DNA from 3 places in the Psychrosphaera ytuae genome. Region 3 is predicted to be linked to each of the others. Evidence: predicted binding sites of a transcription regulator. Region 3 holds the regulator's gene; each other region holds the start of a gene.

The links. Region 3 encodes sigma-54, which starts transcription at its own class of promoters, with help from an activator protein. Its sites were predicted from a motif close to GTTGGCACGNNNNTNGNNT; they were not measured.
Region 1: the regulator sigma-54 is predicted to act here: its motif matches at 2,917-2,935, upstream of J1N51_RS14325 (FimV/HubP family polar landmark protein).
Region 2: the regulator sigma-54 is predicted to act here: its motif matches at 2,450-2,468, upstream of J1N51_RS12935 (DUF2726 domain-containing protein).

The regions. Positions count from the first base shown of each region.
Region 1 is NZ_CP072110.1:3,256,851-3,262,873, forward strand. Features, by position in the region: gene fabB (beta-ketoacyl-ACP synthase I) at 1-381, shown strand, start outside; gene J1N51_RS14315 (4-phosphoerythronate dehydrogenase) at 583-1,776, shown strand; gene J1N51_RS14320 (aspartate-semialdehyde dehydrogenase) at 1,808-2,827, shown strand; gene J1N51_RS14325 (FimV/HubP family polar landmark protein) at 3,077-6,023, shown strand, end outside.
Region 2 is NZ_CP072110.1:2,922,588-2,928,610, reverse strand. Features, by position in the region: gene J1N51_RS12940 (CYTH domain-containing protein) at 1-689, opposite strand, end outside; gene J1N51_RS12935 (DUF2726 domain-containing protein) at 1,721-2,329, opposite strand; gene mtnN (5'-methylthioadenosine/S-adenosylhomocysteine nucleosidase) at 2,666-3,364, shown strand; gene J1N51_RS12925 (cobalamin biosynthesis protein) at 3,368-4,321, shown strand; gene J1N51_RS12920 (rhodanese-like domain-containing protein) at 4,354-4,800, shown strand; gene J1N51_RS12915 (L,D-transpeptidase family protein) at 4,818-6,023, opposite strand, start outside.
Region 3 is NZ_CP072110.1:2,671,192-2,677,214, forward strand. Features, by position in the region: gene mgtE (magnesium transporter) at 1-354, opposite strand, end outside; gene J1N51_RS11870 (HPr family phosphocarrier protein) at 479-751, opposite strand; gene rapZ (RNase adapter RapZ) at 788-1,648, opposite strand; gene ptsN (PTS IIA-like nitrogen regulatory protein PtsN) at 1,650-2,102, opposite strand; gene hpf (ribosome hibernation promoting factor) at 2,198-2,485, opposite strand; gene J1N51_RS11890 (RNA polymerase factor sigma-54) at 2,519-4,015, opposite strand; gene lptB (LPS export ABC transporter ATP-binding protein) at 4,064-4,789, opposite strand; gene lptA (lipopolysaccharide transport periplasmic protein LptA) at 4,789-5,304, opposite strand; gene lptC (LPS export ABC transporter periplasmic protein LptC) at 5,304-5,855, opposite strand; gene kdsC (3-deoxy-manno-octulosonate-8-phosphatase KdsC) at 5,855-6,023, opposite strand, start outside.

The DNA of each region.
Region 1 (6,023 bases), 590 kb from region 3:
CGCTGCATGAAGATGGCTTTAGAAACTGTTGAAGGACAAATTGACTATCTCAACACTCATGGTACGAGTACACCAGTTGGTGACGTCAAAGAGCTAGGCGCTATTCAAAACGTATTTGCAGGTCAATCTCCAATGATTTCTGCGACTAAGGCAATGACAGGTCATGCACTTGGAGCGGCTGGTGTTCACGAAGCAATTTATAGCTTATTGATGATGGAGAATAACTTTGTTGCACCATCTATCAACATCCAAAATTTAGATGAGCAAGCAGAAGGTTTAAACATTGTTAAAGAGTTTAAACCAGCAGACATCAATTTAGCTATGTCGAACAGCTTTGGTTTTGGTGGCACTAATGCAACATTAGTGTTCAAAAAACTGTAACAGCCCTTTAAACTAAAATTAGATAAAAGCTATTCCATATAGTTATTGACTATATTTAATTTTAGGATGTTTATAGGCCCCGTTTAGCGTTAAACTAAACGGGGTTTTTTATTGCCTTAACTCCAGTAACAACAGAGTGTTAACGCTAAACTCTTGGTCAGCAATTGCTTTCCAATCAATTCAGTGTATGTGACAAGCCAAATGAAAATATTGATAGATGAAAATATTCCGTACGCCGAATCGTTTTTTTGCGATTTAGGTGAAGTCGAACGTTTTGCCGGGAGAGGATTAAATCCAGCTCAGTTAGTCGATGTTGATGTTTTGTTGGTTCGCTCAATAACTAAGGTTAATGCTGAACTTCTCACTCAAGCAAATCGTCTCAAGTTTGTCGGTACGGCAACAATAGGCGAAGATCACATAGACAAACAATTATTGGCCCAAAAGGGTATCTACTTTACTTCTGCTCCTGGTTGTAATGCCAATTCTGTGGCTGAGTTTGTCATCAACGTAATGCTGGTATTAGCAGAAACCCACCAATTGAGCTTGAGTGACAAAGTCGTGTCTATCATCGGTGTTGGCAATATCGGAAGTCGTCTTAAGGCAAAGCTAGATGTTTTGAATATAGAACTGCGACTTTGTGATCCGTATAAGTCAGGCCCCGAATTTACATCTTTGGAAAAGGCATTAAAAGAAGGCGATATCATTAGCTTTCATACGCCACTCACAAAAGAGGGCGAACATCCTACTTTTCATTTATTAAATGAACACAATTTAGCCTTGTTAAAAGACGATGTGTGCCTAATAAACGCAAGTAGAGGAGAAGTTATCGATAATAAGGCACTTTTGGCCCATATTGAGCAACGAAAGACTTCTAATCGTCCTGCAATTAAGTTAGCGTTAGACGTATGGGAAGGTGAGCCAGAGCCCATGGTAGAGCTGATACCTCATAGTACACTTTGTAGTGCCCATATTGCCGGATACAGTCTAGAAGGAAAAGCCAAAGGCACTGAAATTTTGTATCGCCACGTGTGTGAACAATTTGGGTTCGAAGCCAGTCATCAACTTCAACATTTTTTACCTGAAGCGGATATAACCGAAGTGAGTTTGAGAAGCTCTGGTGGTAATGGCGGTAGTGCTGGTAACTCAGAGCAATTGGCTGAACAGAGTATTAGACTGGAGCCACAAGCATTACTAAAAACACTCATCCACCTTGTGTTTGATGTTAGAAGGGATGATGCGCTTTTCCATCGTCACTTGGCAAACCAAGGTTTTGACTGGATCAGAAAAAATTATCCAGTTAGACGTGAATGGTCATCGCTGACCGTAAAAAGCGATAATCCGAACCTATCGGAAAAATTAACCCAGCTCGGTTTTAACACCGAGTCAATTGTTTAACGATCTTTACCAGAGAAATTAGTAGAACATCATGTCAGAACAAAAAATCAATGTTGCGGTGCTTGGCGCAACTGGTCTTGTAGGCCAAAACATCATAGAAATTTTAGAAGAGAGAAACTTTCCGGTTGGGCAGTTATTTCCTCTAGCTAGTAAACGTTCGGCGGGCACCACGATTTCTTTTAAAGGCAAAGAGATTGAAGTCATTGACGTTGATACGTTTGATTGGACTCAGGTTCAAATTGGTTTGTTTAGCGCAGGCTCAGCGGTTTCTGAGAAATATGCGCCTATCGCAGCTGATGAAGGTGTGGTAGTTATCGACAATACATCGTTCTATCGATACGAACCAGAAATTCCACTCGTTATTCCAGAGGTGAACCCTGGCGCGCTAGTGGATTTTAGAAATCGCAACATTATCGCCAACCCAAATTGTTCAACCATTCAGATGTTGGTAGCGTTAAAGCCGATTCATGACGCTTACGGTATAGATCGAATTAACGTTTCAACTTATCAATCAGTCAGTGGTGCAGGTAAAGAGGCAATCGACGAATTAGTTGCTCAAACTGCGCAGTTAATGAATGGCCGACCTGTAGAAACAGAAAACTTCCCAGTTCAAATGGCGTTTAACGTAATTCCTCAAATTGATGTATTCCAAGACAATGGTTACACCAAAGAAGAAATGAAAATGGTGTGGGAAACGCACAAAATAATGGGTGATGAGAGTATTCGAGTAAATCCAACTGCGGTACGCGTGCCTGTATTCTATGGCCATGCAGAGGCAATTCACCTTGAATTGCGTCAGCCTGTCAGCGCCGAAGACATTAAAAATATTTTAGCTGATGCTCCTGGTGTTACTATGTTAGCTGAGGACAAGGACTATCCTACTCAAGTTACCCACGCTAGCGGCAACGACCAAACTTATGTTGGTCGTATTCGAGAAGATATTTCTCATCCAAATGGCATTAATTTGTGGGTTGTTGCAGACAATGTACGCAAGGGTGCCGCGACAAATAGCGTGCAAATTGCAGAGCTACTTGTTCGAGATTACCTGTAAGCCCTGATGCGTTAAAAATAACAGCCTCGCTTTTTGCGGGGCTTTTTTTTGTTTGGCTATAATTAACTGGCATAAAGTTGACACAATTAACTGGTACAAGCTTTGCTTTACTTTTTTAAAGTGGTTAAATGACAGTACAAAAATAAATATTGAGTCTAATGAAATCAGCACTTTAGGCCGATAGAGTATTTGTTATCACCAAAACAGACTTTGCCGCGCGGCATTTTTTTGCGAATTTGGAATTTATCGATGCGTTCAAGCTTTAAATTATTTGCCTTGTTTTTTCTTTTGCTGTCATTCTCGACCGCTCATATTGCTATTGCCGACAATAAACTAAAAGGCCCCAAAGGGGTCGACTATGGTGAACTTGGCGAAACTTACGGCCCTATTACCAGCCGCGATACCATGTGGAAACTCGGTAACAAGTTTCGCCATCGAAATAATGTTTCAGTCTACCAAGTCATGGTTGCCACGCTGAAAAAGAACCCAAACGCGTTTGATTTTGACAACTTAAATGGTTTGCGCAATGGCGTGATCCTAAAAATCCCTAGCCATAAAGAAGTTATGGCAATCGACCCAATTTACGCGAAAGAACGCGCCGACGCCGATGATGAGCTATGGGCCAAACGCCTGCGGGGTGAACTTGATGTTGCTGAGATTGATTCAACCTTAGCGCCGATTGAAGCGGCTAAAGTCATTGATGTCGATACCGCCAAAAAAGAAATTTCAGAAAAAATCCAGCAGGTAGAGAAAAAGCAACTCGAAGCTTTTGAAACGATTCAAGAGCAGCTGGACAGCGCGAAAGAAGTTAACCAGTCATTAAAATCAGAAAACGAATTATTACAAGAAAAGTTATCAGCCCTGACTGAAAAGTTATCAAACGTCGAGCAAGCTCTTGGTAATGAAAGTCAATTACGCGGTGAGACTCAACAAATTCTATCTAAGGTTGAGGAGTTGTTAGCTCAGCAACAAGCTGAACTACAAGCTAAACAAGCAGCGGCAGAACAAAAATCTGCATTAGACGAAATTGGTGAATTTTTTAGTTCAACTCTAGGCATGGTGTTGATTTCATCATTGTTGACGATTGGCGCATTAGTTGGTCTAGCTGTTTTCTTGAAGAATAAAAACAAGGAAGAACCTAACCCGCTGACTGATCCATCAATGGCACCACAAAAGCCATTGTCGACCGATTCGTTTGCAGCGATGGACCAGCCGTTAGAAGCAGCTCCTGATTTAGGTATTGATGATCCACTTGATGTCGATGATAGTCTTGATGCTCTAGACCCATTTGACGATGAACTTGGCAGTTTAGATGACTCTTTAGATGATGAGTTAGACGCCTTAGATATGGGTGACGACTTATTGGATGACGACGTTCAGCTTGATGTAGATGATAGCCTCGACGATGAGTTGTTATCAGACGACACTGCCTTTGATGACAGCTTAGACGATCAGTTACTCGATGACAGCAGCGAAGTTGAAGAAATTGATCTGGCCGATGACGACGATGGCCAAATTGTTAGTGCAGAAGACATTGACGCGTTACTCGACGGCGACGATAGTGATCTTGATGAACCATTAGACGACCCGCTTGATGATGTGGGTGATGACTTGTCAGAAGAGATAGAGCTAGAGGTTGAAGATGAGGCGGACGGTGAAGATGACGTTGACGCCCTATTAGATGAAGTAGCGAGCGATGTCGCATCAGATGATGTTGATGACGTATTGAATGAGTTCACTCCTCCATCGGATGACGTGGAGCAGCTTGCAGCGGACGTGGGCATGGAATCAGAAGAAGAAACTCCTGCCTTACCACCAGAAGAAGATATGGAAACTGGGGTTGACGATATTGAAGACGAGCTGGGACTGGATGACGAAGACTTTGACGACGAAGATTTTGACATAGACGCGTTAATCGATGGTACCGACGAAGAACTAGACGATTCAGCCGCAATTATGGACGAAGATTTAGACGAGGCTGAACTTGAACCGACAGCAGAATCTAGTGCTTCAGCAGACGTTCAGGACGATATTGATGATTTACTTGACGAAGCAGACGAAACTCCAGACCTTGAGTCAGTAGAAAATACCGAACAAGATTCGGAAGCTGAAACAGCAGATCCAGATTTAATTGAAGAGTCTTACGAGGAAGAAGACTTTGATATTGACTCGATTCTAGAAAACACCAATGAGGATACCTCAGAAGCTGACACTAGTTCTTTAGGCGTAAGTAATGATGCTACCGAAATTTGGGACGATTTCTTAGAAGAAGAGACAGAACAAGCGCTTGAAGAAGCCGCAGAGGAAGAGGGCGAAACGCCGGAGCAACAAGACGAACCTGAATTAACTGAGGAGGAAGTGCCTTCGGAAGAGCAAGCAGCTCCAGAGGAGGATACTCTAGAAGAAGACGATCTAGAGCAAGATCTTTCAGAGGAAACACCTAACGCCGACGAACCAGAAGATTCTGAACAAAATGAAGTTGAACCTGAAAAACCGGAAATGGATCACAGCTCAGATCAAGATTTAGATGAGCCGGAATTAGATGCGTCGGATCTTGAAGAGTCTATTGCCGATGAAATAGAAGCAGAAGACCCTGATTCAGAACAATTAGACTCAGATGAGCCGAGTATCGAGCAAGCCGAACTTGAGGAAGATGAGACTCCACACATTGATGAATCTGATTTACTAGATCCCCCAGTTGGTGAGCAAGTCAATGATGTTGAAGACTTAGTGGATGTCGACCTCTTTGAAATGGAAGAAGACCACTCAGAAGATGAGCTACACGAAGAGTCTGAGCATCACGACATTGACCTCTCTGCAGGTGAACAAGAACACGACAAGCCGATAAGCGATGTTGAGGCTAGTACTGAACTTGACGAATACCCTGATTTAGAAATGGAAGACGATTTAGACGATCATGAAAGTCTAGATGATGAGCTAGCTGACGAAGAAATCGAGCATCAAGAAGAGGTGGTGTCTGAGCCGGAAGAGGAAGACACTCAAGAGAGCGATAACGTTGATATTGATGAATTAGGTGATGATCTTGGTGATGGCGTTGAGTTAGAGCCAGAAGACTTTGGTGAAGAAGACATTGCTAGCTTATTGTCTGAGACTGCAGAGCCAGATACTCCACTTTTAGATGAAGAGTTGCTGAACACTAGTTTTGATGAGTCTGACATTGAGAGCTTGTTGCAAG
Region 2 (6,023 bases), 250 kb from region 3:
TCGACCGCGTCATCGGCTTTGACGTTAACCTTGTTTAAATCAACGCAACTCAGAGACTTTCCTGCGAGCAAATGATAACCGCGCGCCGCTTTGCTCAAAAAGCCCAAACGAACATCCACTTTAGAAGCTATGTATTGAGCAAATGCAAACAGCTCTTTGACCTCACCCGAAACTAACTCAAGCTCTACTTCACTGATAATGGTTTCTTGCCCGTTTGCTTTTACTGCGCCCTGATCCAAAACACATTCGATCACGGTTCCAGAAGGCATAGAAACATGCCAAGTGGTGCGTTGAAAATCGGTTTCAAACAGTAACATCAGCTGTTGTTGGATTTCGTCTACATCAAAACCCGCTGGCCAAATTTCTGGTTCATACAAAGACAAATCAGCAACCATATTGGTAGGCACTGGCAAGTCGACATTAAATTCTGGGCGTTGGTGCAAACCACCGACGTCTTGACCAGCAAGCTTAACGGTTTGCTCGGCAGACTTTTCGCCTGTGGCCAGTTCGCAACTGCGAATTCGCAAACCAATATCAAATTGGCGAAGTGCTTTTTGGTCGGTATCAAAGTAACCATTGCGAAGGTGACGAACGTTTGGCGCTGAGATATCAAACGGTGCGTTGTCGATTAGGGATGTGAATTTAGTGACTAAATCCGGTTGGAGAAGAAATTTGAGCTCGATTTCCATTCATTTTTTAGGTGTTAGGATTATGAGATTTTAGGTTACCGCACTCGGCTCAGAAATCAATGTTAATTGGGTATTTTTGGGGGTTGTCGTTTGCCTAATCCTCTTAACTTGAGCTCAGAGAATGGGCTAAGCAAGAGTGGCCCTTCTCCTAACTCCTGCATAGAGAATGGGCTAAGCATGAGTAGTTGGCTTTCCTCGGCCGCGCAAGTACATCCCTGTAATGCTTACGGCCACGCATCCATGCGTGGACTTCCTCGAAAAGCAACCACTCATACTCATCCCTAATATTCAGCGTTGTCGGCGCGAAACACGCTGTAAGTTCAGAGAATGGGCTAAGCATGAGTAGTTGGCTTTCCTCGGCCGCGCAAGTACATCCCTGTAATGCTTACGGCCACGCATCCATGCGTGGACTACCTCGAAAAGCAACTACTCATACTCATCCCTTAAACTCAGAATCGTCGATATGGCCAGTGCTTATTTCAAATAGGAACTTCTGCAGTGCCAGCTACAGGCGGTTAACACCAAAGTGTGAATTGCAGATCCTGAGTTGGGTACCTTAACCCTTGATAGCCCAAACAGGATGTTTGGCCGTAAGCGTCACAGGGATGTGCTTGAAGAGGTCAAGGGTTAAGGTACCCAGGTTAGGAGCTCGCAACTGCACATAAGCCACCCAATGGTCAGCCCATTCTCTGAACTTACAGCGTGTTTCGCGCCGACGACGCTGAATGTTAGGGATGAGTATTGGGTGAGCGTTTACGAGGCGTTGCCGCACAGGGATGTGCGGCTGGGAGCATTACACGGACGTACTTGCGCGGCCGAGATAAAGGCCACCCAATGGTCAGCCCATTCTCTGAACTTACAGCGTGTTTCGCGCCGACGACGCTGAATGTAAAGGATGAGTATTGGGTGAGCGTTTACGAGGCGTTGCCGCACAGGGATGTGCGGCTGGGAGCATTACACGGACGTACTTGCGCGGCCGAGATAAAGGCCACCCAATGGTCAGCCCATTCTCAGACTCTGTAAATGTAGAGCTAAGACGCTTTCGCGATACCTAAACCACCAAGCTGCGCTTTAACCTGGCCAGCTGAAAGTGCGCCAACTGGACGACGAGGAATATTGCCCTTAATGATCGGCTCAGGCGGATAAGCACGTTCTTTCTTGCCGATTTTATACAAAATGCCATTGCGAATTTCTTCAACCTTGTAACCCGCTTTTACTTTAATACGAATATGTGGAATACCTGCGGCTTCTAAGGCACCAGTAACAAACCAATCTTGTTTTGATTTGTGCCCGCCCTCAGCTTGATTAACTAGATCTACTGCGGCAATGATTCGGTATGTTGCAGGGTCACACAAAACATAATCGATTACCTTGTTAGAAGCTTTGATCATCGCTGAGCGTTTAGCACGGCCTTTGATACTGTCTTTGGTTTCTATAATGTCTTGCAAACGCACTCGGTTAACAATGCGATAGTCGTTGCCGACGGCTCTATCGAGCAGTGCTAAAAAGCCGCGTTCGACGTTGGTGAACAGCTGACTTTTCTTTTTGAAAGGATAAGGGTTGCTCGTGTCAATAAAATGACTCGCAACCAAGGCAATGGTAACAACTAGACCTACCAACAATACTAATACCCATTCCATATTTGTCTCCAAGACTGTGTTATCTAATGTTTCTAACTTGTGCACCGGTTTACGGTTTTGAATTAAAAACCAAAGTCGCTGTCAAAAACTTATCTTTGGTCTTTTATTACAGGAAGTGTGTAGCAGGGAGTGTGCCAATCTATTTTTTAAAGAGGTAAAAAGTTCAATAGCCCGGGAATATTTATTGATTTTGTCGTAGCGCTTTATCGCCTAGCGTTGGAACGACCAATTTAAGATTAGCCATTGTTTAGGTCGTCCATTATAATTTCAATCAATTTCAATTTGATACCAAACATCACACGCTAACGTTTGGTTGTATTAATACAGAGACTCATTATGACGATTGCTATCATCGGTGCGATGGAACAAGAAGTTGCCATTTTAAAAGACAACATTGAAAACTTAGAGACGACAAAAATTGCCAACTACGAATACTATTCTGGCAAATTGAAAGGAACCGATGTTGTTTTGGTTCAATCGGGTATTGGTAAAGTAGCTTCGACGGTGGCGACCACTTTATTAATCAACAATTTTAACCCTGACTATGTCATTAATACTGGTTCAGCCGGTGGTTTTGATCCGGACCTTAAAGTGGGTGATATTGCGGTAGGTGATGAATTGGTTCACCACGATGTTGATGTTACGGCGTTTAATTATGAATTTGGCCAAGTGCCAAATATGCCAGCCCGTTTTAAAGCAGACGAAAAACTAGTTGAAGCTGTCACAGATTTAATCAGTGATATGACGGACATCACCTGTAAAGTGGGTCTTATTGCAACGGGCGATAGTTTTATGTGTGACCCTCAGCGTATTGAAGCAACTCGTCAGCAATTCCCAGACATGTTAGCAGTAGAGATGGAAGGTGCTGCTATTGCTCAAGCTTGTTACCAAATGAATACGCCATTTTTAGTTATTCGCTCTTTGTCTGACATTGCGGGTCAAGAGTCACCAATGAGCTTTGATCAATATCTTGAAGTTGCTTCGAAGAACTCATCGGCATTGCTGATGAAGCTTCTTGAGAAGCTCGCGGCATAAGTCGTGGATTTGTCGCAAGCGCCGCTGTTAGCCGCTGCGGCTGTTGTCATTTTGATCGAGTGGGTAATGCCCTTACCTACTCGATATTCCCCTCTCGCTTTGTGTCGCGTCATCGCCGATGCACTCGCTACTAAGGTTAATAAAAGCGACTCTACTGATCACCAGCGGACTATTGCCGGCTTTCTAGCTCTGTTGACCTATATTGTTCTGATAGGCACCTTGGTTTGGGCGTTACTCTTTGTTATGCCTTATGATCTCGTCACCGAATCTGTATTACTTTATTTAAGTATGGGCTTTCATGCTGTTTCTAATCAAAGTAAGGACATTGAAGACGCCTTATCCGGCCAGCAAAAAAGTATGGCCAGATCACTGCTCGCAGAGCTTTCGAGTATTGACGTTTCAAAGCTATCACCACTGGGCATTATAAAAAACACATTAGAAGTCAATATCATGGCCTGGCTGAGTTACTGGTTAATGCCGGTTGTATTGTTTTTGTTAGTCGGTGGACTAGCTAGCTTTGTTTATGCCATTGTCATCACTGCGGTTAATGCTTGGCCTGTGTTAAACCCTAAATATAATGCGTTCGGGGCGTTACCTCACAAGTTCAAAACCTGGTTTGAACTGCCATTTACCCTTATCTTATTGCCTTTGTTTTCAGTGTTTAAATCAAGCCCAGGCTGGTTAAAGGTCAGTCTTGCTAACAGAGCACATTGGCCGCATCAGCAGTCCTTTACCGAGTTGTTGTGGCTCAGTTTAGTAGCGGCAGGGTGTAAGATTGAAATGGCAGGCCCGGTTATGTTCGATGGTGAAAAAGTCGCTAGAATTCGACTAAAAGCAGGTGCAGCACCCGATCAAACAGCGATAAGCGCACTGCGACATTGGCAGCACCGATTTGTGATTTTTAGCGTATGCTTATTAAGTCTATTTTGGTTGTTAGCAAACGTGATACCTAAATAAAACAGTTAATTATAAAAACCGGAGAGTACAAAATGACTAAATCAACACATCATTTAGGCGGGGTTTTGGTGGTGTTTTTTGCTTTGCTACTAAGTGTGTTTAGTAGTACGAGTGTAGCGGGCAACTCAGTTAAAAAAACAGAAGCTGAAGTCGCCAAGATCAGTCCAGAAGAGTTACTTGCTAATCGTGGAGACTACTTCGTATTAGATGTCAGAACATTGGGTGAGTTTGCCATAGGTCACATCGAAGGCGCTGCTAACATTTCTCATCGTGACATTGCAGACCAAATCGACAAGTTAAAAGGTATCAGTAAGCCAATCGTTGTACACTGTAGAAGTGGTAAACGCGCCGCTGAAGCAGAAGCCACTTTATTACAAAATGGCATCACTAATTTGCGTCACCTTGAGGGTGACATGATCGGCTGGAAGGAAAAAGAGTTGCCTTTAGTAAGAGGTACGAGCCAGCCAGAAGGCTTCTAAATTGTTAATAAACCAGACTATGGCAACTCCACAGTCTGGTTTTTTATATGAGACGACGTCTTTATTAACGAAATACTCTGGGTAATGACGGGTTGCTCGTCGGCACCGAGTAGTTCCTGTTCTGTTCCACTCTCTGGAAAAGTCTGCAAAGGAGTATCTGCGTCAAGTCGCCCATCGTACTCCGCGTAAAGCCTAGCGAGCACGTCATTAAACTGTGACGTAACTATGACTTTGTCACCCTCAGCTAATAATCGATATACCATTTCTATATCTTCATTACGCATCCTGACACAACCGTGAGTTGTTTTACTGCCAATGGAATTTGGATTTGAAGTCCCGTGTAAAAACAATGAATTTCCAAAGTGCAATGCATGATTACCCATAATGCCGCGCCAGCAACGCTGACCTTTGGCAATTTTATCGGCGAACTCCCCTTCCATTTTTTTAGGGATACACCAACGAATCCCATCGGTATCAAACAGCTTAAATTCGATATCGAATTCACCCTCTGGGGTGTAATAACATTTACCGCCTTGTGATGCAGGTAAACAGCGGTCATAGCCCAGAGCCACAGGTGAGGTCATAAGTGCCTGGATTCCGGTTTCAGATTGCTCAAACAGGGTCATACTAAATACATTTTTATCTATGACCACAAACCGTCTTGTGTCTTCTGTTCGACTTATTAATTTAGGCTGACTTCGATCTTGCATCCGTACAGGTTTATTTAACCAAACCGGTGAGTCTAATTTTTGCCACGAGCCGTCGGGGAATGTCCCTGTTACTTTAACTCGTTGGTCATTTTCATAAGCACTGGTGAAGGTAACACCTACAGACCAAGTGGTGATTAAATTACCAGCCTCATCAAATACATCAGCCGACTCTAATAGTTTATAAGCTCTAGCGGTAGGGGTATTTTCGGGAAGAGACTTGTAATACACAGTGGCGGGGGCTTTTACGGACTCTGTCGTCCTAACCTGAATATCACTGTCAGCTTTGACGTACCACATAGGAAAAATAGATTGCCATTCACCTTCTGGAAAATGACCTGACACTCTGATCCAGGCTGTGTCTTCTTTGTTGGATGTAAATAGCGTATGGCTTGGCCACGTCGCTATTATTTCACCATTGGGTGCATCGTAAACATCGACATCGCCTGTAGTGACATAAGTTTTTGCGGCCTGAGCAGAGGCTGAGAATATTGTGGCTAGTAACAGTATCAAGCA
Region 3 (6,023 bases):
GCTCTTCAGTACTTTGCGGTACACCTTGTCAGGCATACTTCTCAGTACTTCAGAAAAGTCATCGTCATCGAGATTTACGGCTGCTTCTGCTACGCTTTCAGGTGTCATAGTTCGTAAAATAGAGTTACGAACTTCCTCGGATAGATCTTCTAAAACTTCACCCTGAATACTGCTGTCGATCAGCTGCCAAACAATAGCACGGGTTTTTGGTGTCGAGGCGTGGAGTAGCATGGCAATATCATTTGCTGCCATACCATCGAGCATATTTCGAACGCGAACAAACATGCCGTCACTAATCGCGGCATTAAATTCATCAATAGGAATTGTATATTCTTGTTCTAACAGCTCAGACATAGTGACTTCTTTATCGAGTTGCCGACATGAGATCGGCAAGGGCTACATCAAAAGTTACAGACTAGTCTAACGCATAAGCAGTTTTTTTGATAGTAACTGATTGTTTTTTGGTAGGACTTAACGGCTATTCAGATTCGTCGAATTTGTTCGAAATCAACTGGCAAATAGCATCAAGCGCTTCTTCTGCTTGTTGACCAGAAGCTGCTACTTTGACTTGTTTGCCTTGGTTACTTGCCAACATTAATAAAGCCATCACAGAATCAGCGTTTGCCTTTTTTTCACCTTGGTGGATTTCGACATCAGCATCGAACTGTTGAGACAATTGTGCAAGCTTGGTAGCTGCACGGGCGTGCAGTCCCAATTTATTTTGAATGGTTACCGTTCTTGATAGAGTCATATTTTTATTGTTGTTTATCAGAGTACAGAGCTCTTATTATAGCTCTTGTAGGTACTTACTCATTTCTCGATGGCGAGTTTTAACATTTTTTCCACGAGAACGGAACTGCTCTGCCAAGGTTTCTGCAATATAAACTGAACGGTGTTTGCCTCCAGTACAGCCAATAGCAATGGTTAAGTACGAACGGTTGTTTCGCTCTAGGTGAGGTAACCAAGTGGACATAAAGTTATTGATTTGAAATACAAACTTATTCACTAAGGGTTGGGCAGCAAAGAAGTCTTTAACAGGTAAATCAAGACCGGTTAGAGCTCGTAGGTCTGGTTCCCAGTGTGGGTTAGGCAAAAAGCGCGCATCAAAAACAAAGTCGATATCGTTTGGAACACCGTATTTAAAACCAAATGATTCAAAGGTGATCACTAAGTCTTTATCAGATTTACCCATGATCTTTTCTCGGATCATTTCGGTCAGCTGATGAACATTTAAATCTGAAGTGTCTATGTACAAGTCCGCTCGAGAGGCAAGTGCATCGAGCAACTTACGTTCTTCTATAATTGCATCTGGTAGAGAATTTTCACCTTTGGACAAAGGGTGCAAGCGACGTGTTTCGCTGTAGCGACGGATCAATACATCGTCTTTTGCATCAATGTACAGAACGGTCGTTTTAACGCCCTTTGGTAAAAAGTCTAAGTTATCGAGTAACTCTTGTTCTGAGCTGGGTAAGTTGCGCACATCAATGCTGACCGCAACCTGAGGATAATTGGTTGCGAGCGAGTGAGATAGCGCAGGTAATAGATTTACTGGTAAATTATCAACGCAATAATACCCAAGGTCTTCCAAAACCCTAAGTACGACTGTCTTCCCTGAGCCAGAACGGCCACTTACGATAAAAATATGCATATTATGCGGCTTCAATTATGTTGTAGAGATCGTTATCCGTTTTCGCTCCTCGAATCTTACGTAAAATCTCTTTGTTGTCAAAGATTTCGGCAATATTCGCAAGCGTTTGTAAATGCGTTTCACATTGGTCTTCTGGCACGATTAAGGCACAAAAAACATCGACAGGGCGATTATCAATTGCGTCGTAATCAACTGCAGGGTGGCTTACAAGAAGAACCGCAACGACCTTGTTGCCCTCTGGTTTGATTTTGCCGTGTGGAATAGCAACCCCGTTGCCAATTCCTGTGCTTCCTAGTTTTTCACGGTTCATCAAACTCGCTAACACTTCAGAGCAGTTCAAATCCGGTAACTGGCTACTAGCAATCTCTGCAATATGTTCTAGGATTTTCTTTTTGCTTTGGCAGTCTGATAACACTTTGGTGCATTCAGGCTGCAGAAGTACTTTTAATTTCATGGCATTTTTACTGCTTGGGTCTTTTGATTTTCGTCTCAAAAGATGAGTTAAAAGGCGCCGTCCTTAGCGCCTCTAGTATTACTTAAAATTAACCTTTAGTGCCGAGTTAATTTTTCTTTGTGTTTTTTGACCTGACGGTCAAGTTTATCAATTAAAGAATCAATGGCTGCGTACATATCACTATGTTCAGATGTGGCAAAAAGTTCACCACCATTAACATGCATAGTCGCTTCTGCGCGTTGTATCAGTTTTTCGACGTCTAAAATCACATGGACGTTGTTAATATGATCGAAATGACGTTCTAATTTTGCAAATTTCGTATCTACATAGTCTTTTAATGACTCAGTAGGCTCGACGTGACGACAAGTTAGGTTAATTTGCATATGCTCTTCCTTCTTTTGATTTGATTGGTGAAACTACACCAATCGTTTTCTTTGGTTTGAAGGGGGAATGTTTAACGATTCCCGGTATTTTGCGATAGTTCTCCTGGCTACTTGGATGCCCTGTTCGGCCAGGATATCAGCAATCTTACTGTCACTTAGCGGTTTAGCTTGGTTTTCTGCAGCAACTAGCTTTTTGATTAAGGCGCGGATAGCGGTAGATGAACATTCACCGCCATTTTCAGTACTGACGTGACTTGAGAAGAAGTATTTGAGTTCAAATATTCCTCTTGGTGTGTGCATGTACTTTTGAGTCGTCACACGTGAGATTGTTGACTCATGCATATCGACCATTTCCGCTACATCATTCAATACCATCGGCTTCATCGCTTCCGGCCCATATTCGAAAAAGGCTTGCTGCTGTTGCACAATACAATTTGATACTTTTAACAATGTGTCGTTTCTACTTTCCAAACTCTTAATAAACCACTTAGCTTCTTGTAAGTGAGAACGAACAAACTGCGCGTCAGAATTGTTCTTTGCCGTTTTAGACAGTGAAGCGTATTGTTCGTTCACTTTAATTTTAGGCATAGAATTCGGATTTAGCTCAACTATCCAACGACCTTTTTTCTTAACCACGCTCACATCAGGGATGACGTAATCAATTTCGTCTTTAATCACTATGCTTGCAGGGTTAGGGTTGAGGGTTTGAATCAGCTCTAGTGTTTCTTTGAGCTCGTGTTCTTTGAGTTTGGTTTTGCGGATAATCGTGCGGTAATCACGGTTACCCAATAAATCTATGTGTTCTTGAATGAGGTCAATGGCCTCTTTTTTCCAAGGTGTGTCGTCGCTGTATTGACGTAACTGCACAACCATACACTCTTGCAATCCTCGGCATGCGACACCGATAGGGTCGAAGTTTTGGACGCGTTTTAAGACGGCTTCAACTTCTTCTATTTCAACGTCTTCAATATCAACTGCCTCTACAATGTCTTCAGTTGAAACAGTTAAAAAGCCTTTTTCGTCTATGGCATCAATGATAGCCGTGGCAATTGCCAGATCATGTTCAGAAAAAGGGGATAGATTAAGCTGCCAACGTAAATGATCTTGGATGTTGGTTGTAGTCTCACCTTGATAGACAGTGTCTTCACCTTCATAAGCCGGCCCAGAACTAGCAGGGGCTGCGCTCATGTAATCATCCCATGTAGAGTCTGTAGGAAGCTCATCTCCCATGGTTTGATCTTGCAGTGCTTCGTTAGTGCTTATCTCGTCCTTGGTCCATTCGATTTCGTCATCGTTACTCGCGCCGTTTTCTTGGCTTTCTTGATGAGTGTCGATTTGAGTAACTTCCGAGGCTTCTTGGCCATCGTAGTTATCAAAGTCATCGGACTCCAATAAAGGATTGCTATCCAAGGCTTCTTGGATTTCTTGTTGCAATTCCAAAGACGACAGTTGCAACAGTCTAATCGCTTGTTGCAATTGCGGGGTCATTGTTAACTGCTGACCCATTTTGAGTTGGAGTGTAGGTCTCATCTTATCCGGAACTTACTGACTTAATTAAGATTATCTCTTTATAAATTATCAAAGTTTGAACTGGTCACCAAGATAAACTTGCTTAACGATCTCACTTTCTAAAACTTCCGCTGGGGTGCCTTCGGCAATTAGCTCCCCATGACTAACGATATAGGCTTTTTCACAGACATCAAGTGTTTCACGGACATTATGATCTGTAATTAACACGCCAATGCCCTTTGCCGTGAGTTGTTGAATAATTTTTTTGATATCGATCACTGAGATAGGATCAACACCAGCAAATGGTTCATCAAGCAAGATAATTTTAGGGTCTGCTGCAAGTGCTCGGGCAATTTCGACTCGACGTCGCTCACCACCGGATAGCGCCATACCCTGGCTATCTCGAATGTGGTCAATATGAAATTCGGCGATTAAATCATCCAGTAAATCAGCTTGCTGGTTTGCGTCAATGTCTTTACGCATTTGCAAAACTGACATGATGTTTTGTGAAACCGTTAATTTTCTGAAGATAGAAGACTCTTGCGGCAGGTAGCCGATTCCTTTTCGAGCTCGAACGTGCATAGGTTCGTGACTCAAGTCTATGTCGTCGAGCTGAATCAAACCTTTATCATTTGGTACAAGGCCAACAATCATGTAAAAAGTTGTCGTTTTGCCAGCACCATTGGGGCCTAATAAGCCTACGACCTGGCCGGCTTCTACTGACAAGCTAACGTCTTTGACGACCTGTCGACTTTTATATGACTTCGCTAAATGTTGAGCGACTAACTTTGTCATTAATCGTTACCTGAATCTTTTTCGTTATTTGTTTTTGGCTTGATTTTGATGGTTGTTGTAACACGACCATTGTTCTCGGTGCCACCAACTGCTTTAACGCGTTTGTTTTCTAAATCGAATGTAATGTTACCGTTTGCACTATCAACCACAGAACCGCCTTGACGATACTTTGCAGAGCCTCTCAATTCAAGAATTCGCTCGTTGACCAAATAGATGACTTCTGTCGCGTTCGCTTCTAGTTCATCGCCTTCTGAACTGCTCTGTGAAAAGGTAGCTGGACTGCCTTTTGCGATCAATTTTTCGGCGGCACCGTCTTTTGTGATGACATATAGCTCATCCGCTTTGATTTTCATCGAACCTTGGTTGATCTGAACATTACCTTTGAAAAACATAGTGTTCTTTTTAAAGTTTAAGTCTTGCTCTTGTGCATCGATAGTCAGGTCATCTGACGCCAATGCATTAAAAGTAGATAACAGAGTCAAACCCAGGGCTATAGCAAATTGTTTTATCGTCATTATTGATTTCCTTTCAGAATGGTTTGTACGTGTTTCGTCATTTTAACTCTGCCTTCTTTCAAATCAGCATTGAGTCCATATCCGGTAATGGTTGTTCTTTGTCCTTTAATAACAAACATTTTATCGGTTGTGACGAATTGTGAATTTAAATCGATTTCTAGAAAACTGGTTTCGATAGAATTAACCAGCTCGTTGTTGTCTAACTGTAACATTTGGACGTTTTCATCCAAGGTCAATTTACCATCTTGCATGTTGCCGACTTTGGCAGACAGTCGCCAATAGGGACTGTCGTTTTGGTAAATAATAAATTCGGGTTGTTCAAAGTAGGTTAGATCTAAATCGGCAAAATGCTCCATCTTTTGCGAGAAGACTTCTTGTTTTAAATTGCCAGTGTGATCAAACAACTCCTGATGTAGAAGCTTTGCAGTAAAATCTGGCACTAACACAGGGTCCGTATTACTGGCCGCTTGTTCCGTTGTATTAAAAGCGGGATACCACAGATAAATACTGATCCCGATAAAAATAAGAAGGACGAGTAATTTCTTTGGCATTAGCTGCTGGTTCCTGCAACAGTGGAGGTTAGGTAATGCTCGCCTTGTTGTGCCATGATAATAAGGTCCGTTAATTCTCGGACAGCGCCTTTACCACCGCCTGTTACCGTAACGTAATCGGCAACTTGTTTGACGTATGGGTGACCGTCGCTAACAGATACCGACAAA